One region of the Lacrimispora sp. genome, then DNA from elsewhere that is predicted to be linked to it. Evidence: a T-box and tRNA genes for the amino acid it is inferred to sense, from the RefSeq annotation. Region 1 holds a T-box; the other holds one or more tRNA genes.
What was found. A T-box is a leader RNA that pairs with one kind of tRNA and senses whether it is charged. The one in region 1 lies ahead of tyrS (tyrosine--tRNA ligase), so its partner is inferred to be a tRNA-Tyr.
Positions count from the first base shown of each region.

Region 1 (9,299 bases):
AACTATATTGAAACAGGCAGACAGATCCACTCAAATGGTATTGGTGCAGGAAGTGGATTTGGATCAAAATGCAACGGAACGCAGAGAATGGGGAATCTTTAGAGACCGAAGACCAGAAATGTATCAGACAATCATTACACACGGAAAATAATCATAGTCAAATGCTGGAGGAAACTTATGAAGGAAAAAAGTGAGAAATCAAAAGAAATAATGGTAGAAGAAGAACGGGAGTTGGGGGTGAAGCCAATTGTCAGCCTATTTACCAAATTCAGTTTATTGACTTTAGTTGGTGTATTAGCTCAAGTTATTATGGTTTTGCTTGAGGGTGTCATTATCGGCCGCGGACTTGGAGAAAGGGGGCTTGCATGTATAGGACTTATATTTCCCCTGGAATATTTTATGCTCGCTCTGGGTGGCTTTTTTGCAATTGGCATTAGTTCGCTTGCTGCTATGAAGCTGGGAAGCGGAGACAAGGAGGGCGCAAGACGGATATACGGACAGGGATTGATTTTCAGCTCTTTTACAATGATAATCATTGCGTTGGGCATCTATATTTTTGCTCCCTATATTGCTACACTTTTAGGCACTCCGCCAGAACTAATGGATACCATCATACTATTTATTCGAATCTTTATGTTCGGGTATCCCTTCTGTATCATCGGACATATTGCTGTTTATATGGCAAGAGTCGATGAAAAACCGCATATTGCTGCCTATGCCCTTGCTGGCTCTGCAATCGCTGCAATCCTTTGGCTATATTCGAGTATTCACATACTTGAACTGGGTATTATAGGCAGCGCTGGGTACTATGCTTCTTCCATTGGTCTATGGGGCGTCTCCATCTTATACTTTTTCTTTAGTAAGAAGACGATTTTCAAGGTAAAAAAAGAAGACTGGAAACTAGATATGAAAATAATTGGAGCAATATGCAAAGTAGGATTCCCTTATCTTTTGATTCAGTCCTCCAGTACAGTATTCTCAATTGTACTAAATAACTTCTTTAGAAAATATGGAAGCAGTACAGATATTGCAGCTTTTGCAGTAATCAATGGGTATATTATTTATATTCTAGTAATGATAACACAGGCGACTATAGGAGGAATGCAGCCAATTGCCAGCTATAATATCGGCGCAAAACTGTTTCATAGAGTTGCAAAACTGATTAAGGTTTCTGTTACAGCAAACCTGATTGTTATATATGCAATAGCTATCATCTTCTTTGTATTTTCAAAACAGATATGCTTTTTATTCCTTGGCGATTCCTCTGAACTTTTGGATATCTCCGCAAAGTATGCGAAGATCATACTGATTGGAAGCGGACTTGGTCTAACCGCTAATGTTATGTCAGGCTATTTCCAGGCGGTTGAAAAGGTAGGGCTTTCTACCATTCTTGGAGTGTGCCGCTATATCTTATTTGGTATCCCCTTGATTTATATTATGGCAAAGCTGCTTGGTAATAAGGGAATATGGTATGGCCAGCCAATTGCTGACGGTGCAGCATTTTTATTATCAATTCTATTTTGTGTAGTCGAAGTGAGAAAATTAAAGCGTAATTCGTGATTTTTCCAATACTATCATTTTATAAGTTGTGTGGTACAGAGCCATGGGATAATCCTAATAACCGAATATCGTCCCGGATTTGCGGCTATACATAAAGTTTCGCGTAAATTATGATTGAGAAAAGCGTCAGGACCCGCCGGCATTTTCCGTAAATGTCACATATGTCTGGCGGACCTGACCCAATCGTTACAATCGCTTGCTGTCCGCCCCCATGCTCTCCATCATCAGATATATCCCAATGCTTCCGCCTTTTTCATAAGCTCCTGCTGAACGGACGGATACGTCCAGTTCTCAGGCAAATCCTCCATAATATATATTCTCTCTATTTCACGATGGAGTTCCTTTTCAAATGACCAAATCTCTGCATAATAGAGCATTCCAAATCTTTCCTCCCCATCTTCCTCTCCTGAAATGGCTTTTTCCGTTACAGAATAAGCACAAACAGGCTGCAGTTTAAAATCTATGGCGCCTGTTTCTTCCTGCAATTCCCGTTTTGCCGTATAAGATATCTCCTCCCCGGGCTCCCGATGTCCCCCCGGTACTTCTAAAGTATTTCGTTCTTTATGCTTACACAAAACCCACTTGCCTTGAAACCGGCTTATGATTACTGCAAAGTGAAGTTTATCATCTGCAGCTTCCTCCTAAAATCTGACTTCTGTAAACATGACCGTCTCCTTCCTTAAGACCTTCCAGTCTCACGCGCTCCTATTTATTGATTCTCACAAACACCTTTTTCCCAATCTTCAAAACATCTGAATGAAACAATACGGTATCTAGATCCTCTTCTTTAATCGTTTCCCCATTGAGCCTAATCCCGCCCTGCTTCATAAGACGCAAAAACTCACTTCTGCTTTTTACCAATCCCATTGCAGCCAACTGAGGAATGGTATCATTCACCGTTTCTTTTCCGATTGCCAAAAGGAGTATGGGAACCTCATCGGGAACCGTCTTTCTGCTGAAAGCCGCTTCATAGTAAGAAACTGCCTTTTGAACCTCAGACTCCGGATGGTACAGTCCTGTAATGATCTTTGCCAGCCCGAATTTTATATCTCTGGGATTTTTTCCTGCCATAAGCTCCGATTTGATCGTCCTGATCTCATCCGGATGAACATCCGTTGCCAGTTCATAGTATCTGATGATCAAATGATCCGGCACTTCCATAACCTTTTTAAACATTAATTCTGCCGGCTCATCGATCCCGATGTGATTTTGAAGGCTTTTGCTCATTTTCTCCACACCGTCAAGGCCTTCAAGAATGGGCATAAATAAAGCCGCCTGGGGCTCCTGCCCTCTGGATTTCTGGAGGGTTCTTCCCATAAGGATATTAAAAATCTGATCCGTTCCGCCAAGCTCCAGATCCGCATGTAATTCCACCGAATCATATGCCTGCATCAGAGGATAAAAAAACTCATGAATTCCAATGGATATCCCTTGATGAAACCGCTTTTTAAATTCGTCCCGCTCCAGCATTCTTGCAACCGTGGCAGAAGCCGCCAGCCTGATCACCTCTTCAAAATGAAGCGTTGAAAGCCATTCACTGTTAAATCTCACAACAGTTTTCTCCGGATCCAGAATTTTAAAAATCTGTTTTCTATAGGTAAGTGCATTTTGTTTCACCTGTTCCTCCGTCAACGGTCTTCTTCCTTTTGACCTTCCGGTAGGGTCTCCGATCCTTCCCGTAAAATCTCCGATCACAATGACCGCCTCATGTCCAAGCTCCTGCATTTGCCTGATCTTTCTCAAAACAACACCATGCCCAAGGTGAATATCCGGTGCAGATGGGTCCAGCCCCAGCTTAATGGTAAGAGGTTTGTTCTGGCTGTAAGACCGTTCCAGTTTTGCAAGCAGTTCTTCTTCACTGATACACTGGTGAACTCCCTTGCATATAATTTTTATTTGCTCCTTTGGTGTAACCATCCTCAACATCTCCTGTTCGTATATTTATAAATATTTGCAGAGTCTATAAGAAATAAAAAACAAAGAGTCGAGATATTTTTAACAATAAGCCTGCATAATAAAAAAACTCCCGCCCTGATGTTTCCAAAAGGACGAGAGTTGGTCTCGTGTTACCACCTTAAGTTCATAGACAGTTCACACTGTCTACCTCATTGGGTACGGCTTTTGCGATACCCCTGCACTTGATCACGGTGTGCTTTCCGTCGCAGCCTACTCCTTATAAAGTTTTGGTGCGCAGCTCCAAGACGTATTCACATTTCCTATCCACGAGCCTCTCATCAACCGGCATCTTTCTGTTTGGAATTGAAAATGCTACTCTTTCTTTTCATAGCCTTTTCTTATACTCCGGATTGCATGGCAATCCTTTGCAGTGCAAATATTTAATTAAGTGGTATGTTATCACATTATGGTATGAACGTCAATATGAAATTTTTAGTTTCCATCAAGCATTATTTTATAATGGTAACAGTGCCTTCTTTTCTGGGAGCCGCTTTCGGAGCCTCCTTGCTGTTATAGCCCAATGCTGCAGTGCCAGATAAGTCATAATCTTCCGGAATCCCTAACTCAGTAAGAATACTTCTTACCTTAGGATCATTACCGGTGATGGCTAATATATGAATCCAGCAGGAACCAATATTCAGGGAATGAGCCGCCAGGAACATATTCTGAAGCGCAACGGCACAATCTGACACCCCTGTCTGAGCATTTCGGTCATAAGCCGTAAGAATTATAGTAGGAGCATGATAAAAAGGATTAAATGCAGGATTATTGCCCATCTTTTTTAATTGCTCAACCTCTGAACTCTGAAGTGCTTCCTTCACAGCGGAAACAAGCTTATCCATGATCTCTTTATTCTGCACCGCTGTAAAATGCCAGCTCTGCTTGCCCATACCGCTGGGAGCAAATTTTGCAGCTTCTAATATTGCATTTAAATCATCATCAGAGATCTGTTTTTCCTGATAGGTTCTTACACTTCTTCTTGTCAAAATATTCTGAATCACTTCGTTCATTCATTTTCTCCTTATCAACGATCATTCTTTTTTTTATTGTTTTTAAACCTGCAAATACTCTTTTTCATAAATCTATCCAATTATTTTCTACTAAAACAGTATTTATGATTCATTTACTCGTATAAGTATATTACTCCATTTTCATTTTGTCCAATTATATTTTTATAAACTAAATTTAAAAAAACGATTAAATATATCTATGATACTGGTACAGCATCATTTTCCTCTTCATACGCATCTTCCATCTTGACGGAACTTTCCATCTGTTTTGGAATGAATTTCACACGAATGACTGCCTGCTGCCAGTTGATAGAAACCTGACTGCGCATATCTTTTTCCCTGGAAACCCCGGCTATGATTTGAAGCAATTCCTCTATGACCGCTTTTGTAAGAAAACCTCCTCTCCAGTGGAAGGTCAGAACCTTTCCTTTTTTCACTGCCTGTTTGCAGCGCTTTTCCACGTCTTCCTTCTTGGTGAAAGAAAGCTTTTTCTCTTTATAATAAAAACGCTGATCCTCACCGCACCCAGGAGCGCTGTATATCAAAGGCTCGTGATCCTTAAAAATACTTTTATCACCCAGATTAAAATAATCATATCTCACTTCTTTTTTTCCTAATGAATTATCAAACGTAGCATCCAGGTGATACCATACCCCCTCAATTTGAATCACATTCCATGCATGACGGTATTTGATGTTCTTCTCCGGATTATTTTCGGAAATAACAACGATACAGGGAATCGACAATTGATCACAAAGCACCTTTACAGACTTTGCAATTCCTTCGCACACTCCCACTCCCTGCCCCAATGGACCTATAATTTCATGGGAATATTGCTTTTTCAGCTTATCGTAAGTCACATTTTCACAGATGAAATCATGAATATATTGTTCCTTCTCCCAGTCATTTTTATCCATCACCACCCTGACAAGTTTTTCTACCCTGGCTTTCATTGCCAGCTGATGCTCTCTGATCTTATTCTTTTCAAATAAATATACCGGCTTTATCTTTAATAGCGTAGAATCTTCATAAAAAGAATAACGAAACGTGGGAGCATAAAATATCTCCGGACAATCCAATCTCAATCTGTGAAAAATATCACTCAGCTCTGTTCCATCGATTCTCGGAACATCAAAGCTTTGTGAAAGCGACTCCAGACCGCTCTTGACCACCTGATAAATCCTTTGCTGCTGTTTATTCATCTGACTATAATAATATGGTTCCATTTTCCCTCATCTGCCATTTCTTTATTTTGTAATACAAAAACCTCCCAGACGAACACGAATTGTATTCGCATCGTCTTGGGAGGTTCTGATCGCCATAAGGCGTATATTTTGTTGGTAATGTTCTCGTAAGAGAATGATTATCTCTTTGAGAACTGTGGTGCACGACGAGCAGCCTTTAAGCCGTATTTCTTTCTTTCTTTCATTCTTGGATCTCTTGTTAAGAAACCTGCTTTCTTAAGAATTGGACGATAGTCTGCATCTGCCTGAAGCAAAGCTCTTGAGATACCGTGTCTGATTGCACCAGCCTGTCCGGTAAATCCACCACCGTGAACGTTTACCAAAACATCGAACTTATCAGCTGTCTCTGTAGCAACCAGCGGCTGACGAACAACAACCTTTAATACTTCAAGACCTAAGTACTGGTCGATATCTCTCTTATTGATTGTAATCTTACCTGTACCTGGTACTAAATATACTCTAGCGATAGATTTTTTTCTTCTGCCTGTTCCATAAAATTTTGAATTAGCCATGATAACTTCCTCCTTTCAGCACCTCTGATTAAAATTTAAACTCTAAAACTTCTGGTTTCTGAGCAGCATGATCATGCTCTGCACCTGCAAATACATGAAGTTTTGTAATCATGCTTCTGCCTAAAGGTCCCTTAGGAAGCATACCCTTAACTGCTAATTCAATAACTCTCTCAGGTTTCTTAGCCATCATTTCTCTTAATGTTGTTTCTTTCATACCACCAACATATTCGGAGTGATTGTAGTAGATCTTCTGATCTAACTTCTTACCTGTTACAGAAATCTTATCTGCATTTACAACGATTACATAATCACCACAATCCATATGTGGTGTGTAGATCGGCTTATTCTTACCTCTAATTACTTTTGCTACTTCTGATGCCAAACGTCCTAATGTATATCCTGTAGCGTCAACGACGTACCATTTTCTCTCAATTGTTGCTGGACTAGCCATAAAAGTCTTCATTGGACAACCTCCTGTTTATTCTGGTGTTATAAATCATAACTTGATTATAAAAACATGTTTTCATAATCAGATGAACAGTGCCGAAACTGAGCACCTTTCAATTAGAAGTTAAAATACAACTTCTAAAATAAGTTGTATTGCAAAATGCTCATTCCGGGGCTTGGTTGAACATTTTCGTCTAACGTCACAGTTATACATTATATTACATTGAGCCGGATGTGTCAACCTTTTTTCCCGATAAAATCAAGGTTTTCCTGCTCATTTTTGCGTAACATACCATAACTCATTTTCATCATCGATTCTGAAAACATAAAATCCATAAGGCTTTCCCAAAACAATCCTTCCGGCCTTTTCTTCATCCCTGACAAAAACCTTCCGGGCTCCATTTCTCACTGCCTGATGGACCACGCGGATCAAGAGCCGCTCAAAATCCTCTTCGTCGCACCGGTGAATGGTAAGCCAGGCATTTCCTTCAGAAATAATACGGTCCTGACAAAGAGTGTAACTCCATTTCTTATTCTCCCCATGGATCTCTTTTTCAAGCTCTTTTTCATAATCCAGACGGATTAAGGTAAGACCTTTGGCAGCAGCTTTTGGCCCTGCTGCATTCCTCTCCCTCGCATCAAGGATTTCTTCCACATGGGAAGGCGGATAAACGCCCATACCAACCTTCATAAGTGTGCCGGCTATGATCCGCACCATGTTGTATAAAAAGCCGCTTCCCCTGACACGTATAATAATCAGATCCCCGGTCTTTTCAATGTCCAGGCTGTAAATTGTCCTGACGGTATCTTCCGCCTGGCCTCTGGCAGTACAGAAGCTTTTAAAATCATGTTCTCCCACCAGATAGGCACCGCCCTCCCGCATCTTATCCACATCCAGAGGATAATAACAGAAATGGCTGTAAAGACGCATGGTGGGAACTTCAATTTTCCGGTTCATGATTTTATATTCGTATGTTTTTACACAGTTTTGTTTTCTGGGATGATAATCCGGGGCCACTTCTTCTGAATGGAGCACCCGGATATCCTCCGGCAGTCTCTGATTCAAGGCAAAACAGATTTTATCGGCCGGCATTCTGTTTTCTGTATCAAAGACCGCTACATTGCCCTCCGAATGAACACCGGAATCAGTCCTGCTGGCACCGATAACAGTTACCGGCTCCTTCAATAAATCCGTAAGGGTCTTATTAAGTACTTCTTCAATGGTAATTCCATTATTCTGGATCTGCCATCCGCAGTAATTGGTGCCGTCATAGGCCACGATCATCTTTACCCGTTTCATATCTTCTCCTTTTTGCGGAAATTTATCCCATCACCCGAAGTCCTGCGATAACCGCAATATACAGAAAATAAACCAGATAGGTGATCCCGTCTCTTCTTCCATAGCGGAGAGGTTTCATTTTTGTCCTTCCTTCTCCGCCCCGGTAACATCTGGCTTCCATTGCCATGGCAAGATCCGTGGCCCGCCGGAAAGCAGAAATAAAAAGGGGAACCAGAAGAGGAATCATGTTTTTTGCTTTTTGAATCAGATTTCCCGTTTCAAAATCCGCGCCTCGTGCCATCTGTGCCTTCATGATCTTATCCGTTTCTTCTACAAGAATGGGAATGAAACGGAGTGCAATGGACATCATCATGGATACCTCATGGACCGGAACACCGATATGGTTTAAGAACTTCAGGCTTTTCTCCAATCCATCTGTCAGCTGGTTGGGGGTGGTGGTCAAGGTCATGATGGAGGACCCTACCACCAGATAGACAAGACGGACCCCCATAAAAGCTGCGATCCGGATTCCTTCTTTTGTTACCTTAAGGAACCCTATGCGAAAGATTTCTTCTCCCGGCGTCAGAAACAGGTTAAAGCTGACGCTGATCAGCAAAAGAAATACGATTGCCTTTAAACCACGGACCATAAAAGAAAAAGGCACATGGCTTAACCGGATTGCTGCTGCCAGAAACAGGGTTGCGAGCAAATACGCCCAGATGTTATTTACAATAAAAAGGGATATGATAAAAACCATAGTCCCAAACAGCTTTGTCCTTGGATCCAGCCTGTGAAGAATGGAATCCACTGGATAATACTGTCCCAATGTAATGTCTTTTAACATAGTATCTCCTGATCTATTTTTCAAGAAGCCTTAAAATCTCGTCTCTGGCTTCTTCAACGGTTGTAATATTGCTGTCAATAGGAACGCCCTGTTCTTTCAGAGTGTGGACCACATAAGTGATCTGAGGGGCTGCAAGGCCAATGGCTTCCAATTCCTTATAATGCTTGAATACTTCCTTTGGCGTATCATCAAACACTTTTTCCCCGTGGTTCATGACCAGGATGCGGTCCACATACCGGGCAATGTCCTCCATGCTGTGAGATACAAGAATGATGGTCATATGCTGCTCCTTATGAAGCCTTTTTATCTGATCCAGAATCTCATCTCTGCCTTTGGGGTCCAGACCGGCTGTCGGTTCATCAAGAATAAGTACCTCCGGTCTCATTGCCAGAACTCCGGCGATGGCAACTCTGCGCTTTTGCCCTCCGGAAAGTTCAAAGGGCGACC
Region 1 covers NZ_JBKVXF010000004.1:251,777-261,075, reverse strand. The annotation lists gene aguB (N-carbamoylputrescine amidase) at 1-151, shown strand, start outside; gene ACLTWA_RS15225 (MATE family efflux transporter) at 178-1,560, shown strand; gene ACLTWA_RS15220 (NUDIX hydrolase) at 1,785-2,165, opposite strand; gene tyrS (tyrosine--tRNA ligase) at 2,266-3,477, opposite strand; T-box leader at 3,602-3,854, opposite strand; gene ACLTWA_RS15210 (nitroreductase family protein) at 3,966-4,526, opposite strand; gene ACLTWA_RS15205 (transglutaminase domain-containing protein) at 4,724-5,752, opposite strand; gene rpsI (30S ribosomal protein S9) at 5,890-6,282, opposite strand; gene rplM (50S ribosomal protein L13) at 6,311-6,745, opposite strand; gene truA (tRNA pseudouridine(38-40) synthase TruA) at 7,004-8,029, opposite strand; gene ACLTWA_RS15185 (energy-coupling factor transporter transmembrane component T family protein) at 8,052-8,852, opposite strand; gene ACLTWA_RS15180 (energy-coupling factor transporter ATPase) at 8,866-9,299, opposite strand, start outside.

Region 2 (9,299 bases), on a different contig from region 1:
TGTGTTGTTAAAACAATTAATTTTATTATTATTGTATTGGCGGTATAATGCAAATCCCACATAATTCAGGTACATTAAGGGTACAACACATTCTTTGCTTCTTCATAAAACCATCCTGCAGAGGCAAGTCTATAAAGGAGGAAATACAATTGAAAAAAATATGGGCATTTCCGTTAATTACCGCTTTAATCGTGGGAAGTCTAAGCGGATGCAGCGGACAAAAACAAACCGGGGGAACACCTGCCGCCGTCACAGACGGAGCTGAAAAAACAACCGCAGAAACTTCCGCAGAAGCAAAAGGGGAAATCAGTTACGGAGGAAGCGTAACCATCTGCTATCCGGATGCACCGACCACCTTCTTTCTTCCATTCTCCGCTTCCACCGGTGACAGAGCTTCCGCAGCTCCGGCCATTGAATCTCTGGGGCGTATGGATGCAGAAGGCAATACTTCCAGCTGGCTGGCAGAGAACATTTCACCTGACCCGGAGACACTGACCTGTACCGTAACCTTAAAGAAGAATATTAAGTTCAGCGACGGAACGGATTTTAATGCAGAAGCGCTGATTTGGAATTTTGACAAGATGATGGAGGGAGGAAAGAAAGCAGAATTAGGAAATCCCGTCTCTTATGAGGCAAAAGATGACTATACCGTGGTTCTCACCTACGATACCTGGCAGAATAACTGGGATACGGTCCTTGGCGAAGTATTTGTATACTGCCCAACCGCATTTGAAGAAAACGGGGAAGACTGGGCTGCCATCAATCCCGTTGGAACCGGCCCCTTTGTCATTTCAGAATATGTCAAAGGCTCTTACACCAAATATGTAAAAAATGAAAATTACTGGATCGAGGGCCAGCCTTATCTTGATGAACTGACCATCTCCTACATTACCGATACAACCGCTCAGCTTTCCGCATTTATGAACGGTGAGATCGATCTTCTTGCAACCAACGATTCCACCATTATTTCACAGCTTGACGGAAAATACCAGAACATTGCACAGGAAGCCCCCGACCTGGGTCAGATCAAATATGTGATGTTCTGCAGCGGTGACAAGTCCTCGCCGTTTTACGATTTGAATGTCCGAATGGCCGTGATGCATGCCATTGACTGGGAGGGCTACGCCCATTCTCTTACGGGCGGAAGAGGTTCTGCAATCACACAGTTCGGCACTCCGGGGGCCTGGTCTTATGACGAAGACATTGACTTTATCGAGTATGATACGGAACTTGCAAAAAAAATGCTGGCTGACGCCGGTTATCCAAACGGCTTTCAAACCACGATCAGCACCATTGCCACCAATAACAACATTGCCGTACTCCTTCAGGCTTCCCTGGCAGAAATCGGCATCAAGGCGGATATCAAGACCATTGAGCTGGCTGACTTTAACTCCCAGAAAGCAGAAGGAATCTATGACGGCGGTCTGATCACCGGTGCCGGTGCTTCCAAAATGGATTTCACCAACAACTACATCCGCCTGTATTCCTCCAAGGGCCTTAACTACTTAAACATGATGGCCCATCCAAAAGAATATGAGGATGCGCTGTTTGGTGCACTGGCTGCAAAGGATCTGGACGAGAAAAAGAGATTATTAAAAGAAGCCTCGGTACAGCTGGTGAACAAACAGGCTCTCCTGCTCCCCCTTGCTGCTGTTTTCCCCGCCTGCTATGTGCAGGACGGCATTATGGGCTCCGGCTTTTACCAGATCGTCAGCGTGCAGTGGACGCCTGAATCCATGTATATTGCCAAATAGCTTTATGAAAAACACCCGTCAATGATCAGTCGACGGGTGTTTCAGAAAAGAATCAGGTATGAACCGGCTGTTCTGCCTTTTTTGCAAAGCAGCCGCAGGGAGATAAGAATATTTAAAGGGATTTAACTATACCTTTCATACAGTTTACGCTGCATGTTCTTGTCTCGTGATAATTATTCAGAATAAAATTCATCCTTTTTTCCACGTATCACACAATGTATAATTTTATTCTTTTTACCCAAACTATTATTGCCCGTCTTATTAGACACGCCCAGACATTTCTGTCTCCTCAATGTCTGGGCGATATAAAGATTCCTTTTTAAATCACTTCACGGCTTCTATTCCGGCCAGTTCTCCATTCCCTTTCATTTCAACCGTTGGCTGGGATTTGATAAATTCCAACGTCAAATATGCTGCCATCGTCAATACATATAATGCAAACAAATTTACCGCTACTGCCATGACTTTCAGTAATTTCATCTTCATATGGTCTTCCTTTCTTTTTTCATACTACAAACAGGTACTTACAAACTTAGAATACCCACAGAATCGATTTATACACAAACATTACCGGCCCGGAAGAATCAAAACCTGTATCTCCCCTTGCCGGACAAAAAAACGGCACCGGGATTCGCATCCTGGTGCCGGCTTATCTATATTCCGAGGTTATCGGTGAAAGTCTTGCTTTTGTCTTCAAACTATGTTCACTTCAAGAAACCTTCCTTTAACTCATCCGCCGGATCCCATTTGGACCAGGCCGCTTCAAGCAAATTACCCTGGTTATCTTTGAAGTAGAAATATTTTGCTTCCCCATCTCCAAGGGAATGAATATCCTGAACTTCTATGTGGCGTTCCTTCAACTGCTGATGGGTATATTCAATATCGGGACAATTCATGGTAAATACGGGATGGGGTAAACCATTCCTTATAATAGACAGCGGACAACGCTCCCTGGTCTCTATCAGAACCAGTGCAATGGCGTGTTTATGAGGATAATGCATAATGGCGATCATCGAGCCTCTGTCCTCGAATTTATCCACGAGTTTCAGTTCTAAATACTTCTCATACCATTGAATCGCGCTTTCTATATCTGTGGCAGGTAAATAGTTGTACCCAATTTGAGAAAATAAAAAATTCCGTTTCATGGTTTCCTCCAAATATTAGTTTATATGTCCGCATATATGATAAAAAACAAGCCAAAACAGAAGAATGCATCATCTATCTTGGCTTGCCACACTTAAAGCGGGTGATGGGAATCGAACCCACGTATCTAGCTTGGAAGGCTAGTGTTCTACCATTGAACTACACCCGCAAGGAATTTTAAAACGTATTTCAAATGTGCAAAAGGCACAATGCCCAGAGCCGGAATCGAACCAGCGACACGAGGATTTTCAGTCCTCTGCTCTACCAACTGAGCTATCTGGGCCAACCGGTTGGAACATGAGTTATTTTACAGGATTTCCTTCTTCTTGTCAAGGGAAGTTTTCTAAATTATGTAAAAAATATAATAAAAAGGATTATTATTTCTTTGACCCTATTTAAAATGGAGGGTTTTCCCAATGTCACTTCCTCACAGCATCCGGTTTTCTTTTTTATGGCAGCATGACCAGCCATATTTATCCAGAACTTAATAAACTGGAGAAAAAAATGACATGACCTCAGTCATTGAGAAAATACCGGCCCCAGTCAAGGGGAATGGAAAAAGTTGGTGTTATGTTTCTGCCTCTATTTGGGAATTCTGATAAATGATATCAACAAGATTGGAGGAGCCTCATGAAAAACGAACCTGTATTTATGACAGACCAAAACCGCAACATCATTCTGGAAGCCATTTTAGGGACCCCGAATGCCGCAATCCCAGACAGCTTAAAACCATTTGACATTCTTGAGCCAAACACCTCTGACGGGGCAGCCGAAAAACATGCTCCTGTCATAGAAACCGACGGAAATCACGTAACCGTAAAAGTGGGAAGTGTATTCCACCCTATGTCCGAAGAACACAGCATCACCTGGGTATGCCTTTATACGGCTGCCGGCTGTGTGATGAGGGTGAATTCAGGCGATGGCTGCGAACCGGTTGCCCATTTCACTCTAGAGGAAGGCGATTCTCCCCAAACCGCTTATGCTTACTGCAATCTTCACGGATTCTGGAAAACAGAGGCTTAAGAAAAAGGAGTTTATGCTTCAAGAGAATTTTAATTTTCTCTGTGATGCATAAGCTCCTTTTTTCCCCTGTAATTTTGCGCCCTTCCCTGAACAGGCGGTCAAAGCATCTTCTTTAGGCGTTCTATATGATCCTCTTCCACTTTCAGCAGCTCCTTCATAAGCGCAAGAATGTCCTTATCTGCTTCTCCTTCATACTGCCGGATCCGCTTGTTGCAGTCAATGATCCCCATGGTTCCTCCCTGAATCAGCATCTCTGCCATATGAGAAACAGACTTATCCTTAAGAGTCTTCATGTCAATGGCCAGATAGGCCATCATCGTTTCCAATGCCCCGGCATCCTTTGCCTTTCGTCCATGTAGGTTTAATAGCTCCCTTGCTTTTTCATGAACCTGACTATATTCCTTAAGTTCTGCATCTAAATGCTCCTGAAAGGGTTTATTATCTGTCATGGATAAAAGCTGTTTCACGGTTTTTACACCCATCTCAGAATTCTGATAAATGAAATCCAGTAATTCGGCATCTGCGTTCATAGATTTCCCTCTTTTCATTTTTTGTTAGTATGAGTTAAAAACCGGGAATTTATAATAAAAATAACTCAGAATACAAAATACAAAAAGGAACCCGTCTCATTCTAACTCCTGATCAGTTTCTTCTGTCTCCTCCGTCTCTTCTTCAACCGGTCCATTGCAAAGCTTAAACTTTTCAACCTCCATCTGCAGGATGCGCGCCTGTTCTTCCAGCTTTTCCCCGGCAGAGGAGCTTTCCTCGGCCGTGGCTGCATTGGCCTGAATAACTGCAGAGACCTGGGATAAGCCCTGATTGATCTGATCGATGGCCCGCACCTGCTCCATGGAGGAAGCCTCTACCTCCTTCATGGCCTGTTCCACCTGAACGGACTGTCCTGCAATTTCCTGAAAGACTCGTCCGGTTTCCCCAGTCAGTCTCTTACCTTCTGAAACTGCCTTTACGGATTGTTCAATCAGCTCAGACGTCTGTTTTGCCGCCTCTGCGGACTTTTCCGCCAGGTTCCTGACCTCTCCGGCTACAACAGCAAACCCCTTACCAAAGCCACCCGCCCTGGCTGCTTCCACGGCAGCATTTAAGGCCAGGATATTGGTCTGGAACGCGATGTCTTCAATGATCTTAGTAATGTTGGATATCTTTTGGGAAGATAAGCTCACCTCATCGATTGCCGCCTGAAGACTTTCCATGTGCTGGTTGCCCGCATCAACTTTCTTCCCGGACTGGCTGGTATAAGCGGAGGCCATGCGCACATATTCCACGTTTTTTTCCGCCTGCAGGTATACTGCCTGTATGGAAGAATTCAGTTCCTCAACTGCAACTGCCTGTTCTTCGCTTCCCGAAGCAAGGGCCTGGGAAGCACCGTTTACCTGTTCTGCTCCGCTGTTGACCTCTTCTGCTGTCAGCTGAACACTTTTAAGAGTCTCACTCAAACGCAGGGAAATGGATTCCATGGTCGTCCGGATGCTGTTAAACTCTCCCGGATATTCACATCTGCTTTGAACTGCCAGGTTTCCGTAAGAAACCTCCTGCAGGTAACAGGAGATATCCTGAATGATCTCCTTATATTTAAAAGCCATCTCATTGATCTTTTCTGCGATACTCCCGATCTCATCATTTCTTTCAATGGTCAGTTCCATATTCAGATCTCCGCCGGAAAGCCGTTTAAGAGAATCTACTACATTTCCAATGGGTCTGGTAATCCGGTTTATAATTCTTAAAACCGCAAGAACACCAAATACAAGAGAAAGAAGTCCCAGAACAATCGCACTGACTACAGACACTTTTATTCCGGACATAAATTCCGATTGAAGAGCCGTTACATTGACCGACCAGCCGTTGGTGCCTTTGATGGGCGTAAAGGAACCGATTTTCTTTTTTCCGCCTTCCTCATAAAAGCGAAAACCAGTTTCTCCCTGAATCATCGCCGTTTCAAGTTCCGCAATCTCACCGTATGTCTTCGGATTTGTTTTTGCATCTTCCACGCTGTTTTGTTTTGCCATCACAAGAGCAAAGTCATCGCTTGCCACCTTTGCTCCATTGCGGTCCAATATGTAAGTACTTCCCGTAGTTCCCAGCTTTGCATCAGCAATGATGTTTTCAAACACAGAGTAAGGAAATTCAAGAATCACCACAATGTCCCCAAATGGATAGGCATACTGAAAGGAGACAGAATCCTTTCCAATGATCGGATCTGATAAGAACGGAGTCCCGCTTTTTGCCTGCTGGTATGCAATATTATCATCATAGGCTTTCCCGTTCGCAACGGATTTTCCATCAGAGGAAATAATGTCGATCTTATTCAGCCCGTATTGGGAGCTGGAAATGTTCAGGAAAATGCCGATGTTACCTCCCCGTTCTGCATTTCCTTTCTCATACAGCGCGATGGACTCCGCTATGATAGAATACTCCTTTAACTGCTGCGTGATTTTTTCTGAAACCAGTTCCGACGTTTCCTCAAGACTCATAGCCAGTGATTTATGAGCCGTATCATAGATAAGATAAATGGAGCTTACAGACAGTAAAAATACAATGCAGGTAATACAGCTTATGGTAAACATGACCAATTCCTTTTTAATTCCCGTTCGGCGTCTGCTCATCTTTTACGAACCTCCAATATATGATTTGTGCTTTAAAATCCCTAAAGATCATAAGGATCCAATCTGTATATCGGACCGTTTTCAGATAGTTATAGCGTATTTACCATCTTTTTACAGCAGTTTTTCAAACTTTACTCACAATTTACACAATTTTTACAGTCATGCATACAGTTTTTCAGGCTGGGCCATGGTGCCTATGCGCTGTCATTCCAACAAAAAAAGATACCCATCAAATAATGATAGATATCTTCACCCTAAATGCCGGCGACCGGAATCGAACCGGTACGGGAGGTAAGTCCCGCAGGATTTTAAGTCCTGTGCGTCTGCCAGTTCCGCCACGCCGGCATTCTCATATATAATCGCAGTCACCTGCCGTTATATGGAGTGGGCGGAGAAGGATTCGAACCTTCGAAATCGTCGATAACAGATTTACAGTCTGCCCCCTTTGGCCACTCGGGAATCCGCCCATGCTTTATTAACAAGCGTCTGTTATTTTATCATACGGACAAGCAAAAATCAAGGGTTTTTTGCAAAATTTATAACTTTTCAATCCGATCTGCGGACAGCAGAACCGCACTCGTTTCCGGCATCCGAACGGTTATCCGGCCGTCATTTACTTCATAGGGAACTTCTCCTGCATTGTAGCCGCTGCCAAAGGTAAACATATGCCTTGTCATCGTCTCCCCGTCCCTTACCCCCAGCTGCCATACCGGTATTTCCACATCTCGTTCTCCCTGACAGTGATTCACCGCAACGGCACAGATACTGTCTTTATAAAACCTCCCATAGGAAATCAGGTGCTTTTCAGCCAAAAGCTGCTTTAAGGACCCCAGCCGGAGCGCAGGCAGCCGGTGATGAAGGGCAGTCATATACCGGTGGAATTCAATGAGTTCAAAGTTTTCATCGCCCCAGGGATAGGTTCTCCGGTTATCAGGATCCGTAAAGCCGCATACACCGGCTTCATCACCGTAATAAATGGTGGGCGCCCCCGGCCAGGTCATCTGGATCATGACACCTTCCCGAAAGATTCCATAATGGATGTCCTCAGAGGCAGCTTCCGGTCCCAGGGTAGACGACCGCCCCACTTTTCTGTTGGTTCTGGTAAGAAAACGGGAATGGTCATGGTTTGATAATTCATTCATCGCAGCAAAAAGGGAACCGGTCATCATGCGGCTCATGTGTTCGTTCATGGACTTAAAAAAACGTTCTCCGTCTCCAAACAGAGCCGGACTGCTTTCATCGCTGTGCTTTTCCATTCCGGTCAAAAACCAGCTGACCGGCTCCATAAAGGCATCATAGTTCATGACCGTATCCCACTGATCTCCATTCAGCCAGGCAGACGGATCTCCATAATGCTCTGCCAGAATAAGAGCCTCTGGATTCGCCTCTTTTACCGTTTTTCGAAAGGCTCTCCAAAAGTCATGGTTATACTGGCTGCTGTGGCCTAAATCCGCTGCCACATCAAGCCTCCAGCCATCTGCATGATAAGGCGCAGACACCCATTTTCCTGCAATACGAAGAACATCCTCATATAAGGCCGGGGATTCTTCATAATTAAGCTTTGGAAGGGTCGAATGGCCCCACCAGCCTTCGTAGGAATCATTATAAGGCCAGCCCCGGCCGTCGGAAAATTTAAAAAAGGAGCGGTAGGGGCTGTTCTCTGACACATATGCCCCAGGCGCATAATTTCCCGACATTTCATAGATCCGTTCCCCATCAAGCCATTTATGAAAGGATCCGCAGTGGTTGAATACTCCATCGAGAATGACTTTCATCCCCCTTTTGTGCAGTTCCTCCACAAACCGGACAAAAAACAGGTCGCTGGCTTCCAGATTTTCCTTTTCTGTGGTGCGGATCATATATTTCGCAGCATTCCGGTTATCTTCGGCTTTCGGATCTACCGCCTCGCCTCCATCCGTTACGATCACTCCGTAATGGGGATCGATATGGTCATAGTCCTGGCAGTCATATTTATGATTGGAGGGTGAGACAAAAACAGGGTTCAAATAGATCACGTCAACTCCGAGGGCCTTTAAATAATCAAACTTATCCCATATCCCCTGCAGATCTCCGCCGTAAAAATGTCCCACATCCATCTGCTGCGGATATTCCCTCCAGTCTCCCGCATGAGTAACCGGCTTTCCGATGTAGATATATTCCCGGTCAGTCACATCATTTTTCTCATCTCCATTGCGAAAGCGGTCCACAAAAATCTGATACATCACCGCCCCCTTCGCCCAGTCCGGCACAGAAAAGCCCGGAACCACACGGAAATAACAGGAGGCCAAAGGTTCCTTACAAGGCCCCAGACGGTTGTAATACCAGCGTTCTGCTCCCTTTTCTATCCGAAAGAAATAAAAAACCGGATCAGCTCCAACCACTATTTTGTATTCATAATAATCAAACAGCCCATCGGATCCGGCTTTTTCCATGGCTGCCTCACGGTCACTTCCTTTTTCTATAAAATAAACCCAATCCGCATCATTCCTTGCCGTACGGAAAAGAAACCGCACTTCTTCTCCCTTCGCCGGCTCTGCCGGAAAACGGAAATTCTCTGTCTCATCGGTAAATAACGCTTCTGTGTTTAACGCTTCTGACTGAAAACACATAGGATCTCCATTTCCTTTCTCTGCTTCTATAAATTCTATTTTATCTGATTGATCTTAAATATACAACCCGCCTTTTTCCAATAAACAGATAGAAAAAACGGTCAGCGGGGTAGCTGACCGTTTTTCGGAGAAGGTATTTCGTTTCTTAT
Region 2 covers NZ_JBKVXF010000005.1:16,741-26,039, forward strand. The annotation lists gene ACLTWA_RS15705 (ABC transporter substrate-binding protein) at 150-1,754, shown strand; gene ACLTWA_RS15710 (hypothetical protein) at 2,079-2,240, opposite strand; gene ACLTWA_RS15715 (VOC family protein) at 2,459-2,899, opposite strand; tRNA gene ACLTWA_RS15720 (tRNA-Gly) at 2,996-3,066, opposite strand; tRNA gene ACLTWA_RS15725 (tRNA-Phe) at 3,108-3,180, opposite strand; gene ACLTWA_RS15730 (desulfoferrodoxin family protein) at 3,528-3,920, shown strand; gene ACLTWA_RS15735 (hypothetical protein) at 4,019-4,450, opposite strand; gene ACLTWA_RS15740 (methyl-accepting chemotaxis protein) at 4,547-6,541, opposite strand; tRNA gene ACLTWA_RS15745 (tRNA-Leu) at 6,801-6,886, opposite strand; tRNA gene ACLTWA_RS15750 (tRNA-Tyr) at 6,927-7,008, opposite strand; gene ACLTWA_RS15755 (glycoside hydrolase family 13 protein) at 7,078-9,150, opposite strand.
Region 2: it has a tRNA-Tyr gene. The T-box ahead of tyrS (tyrosine--tRNA ligase) is inferred to sense a tRNA for this amino acid. The anticodon was not compared.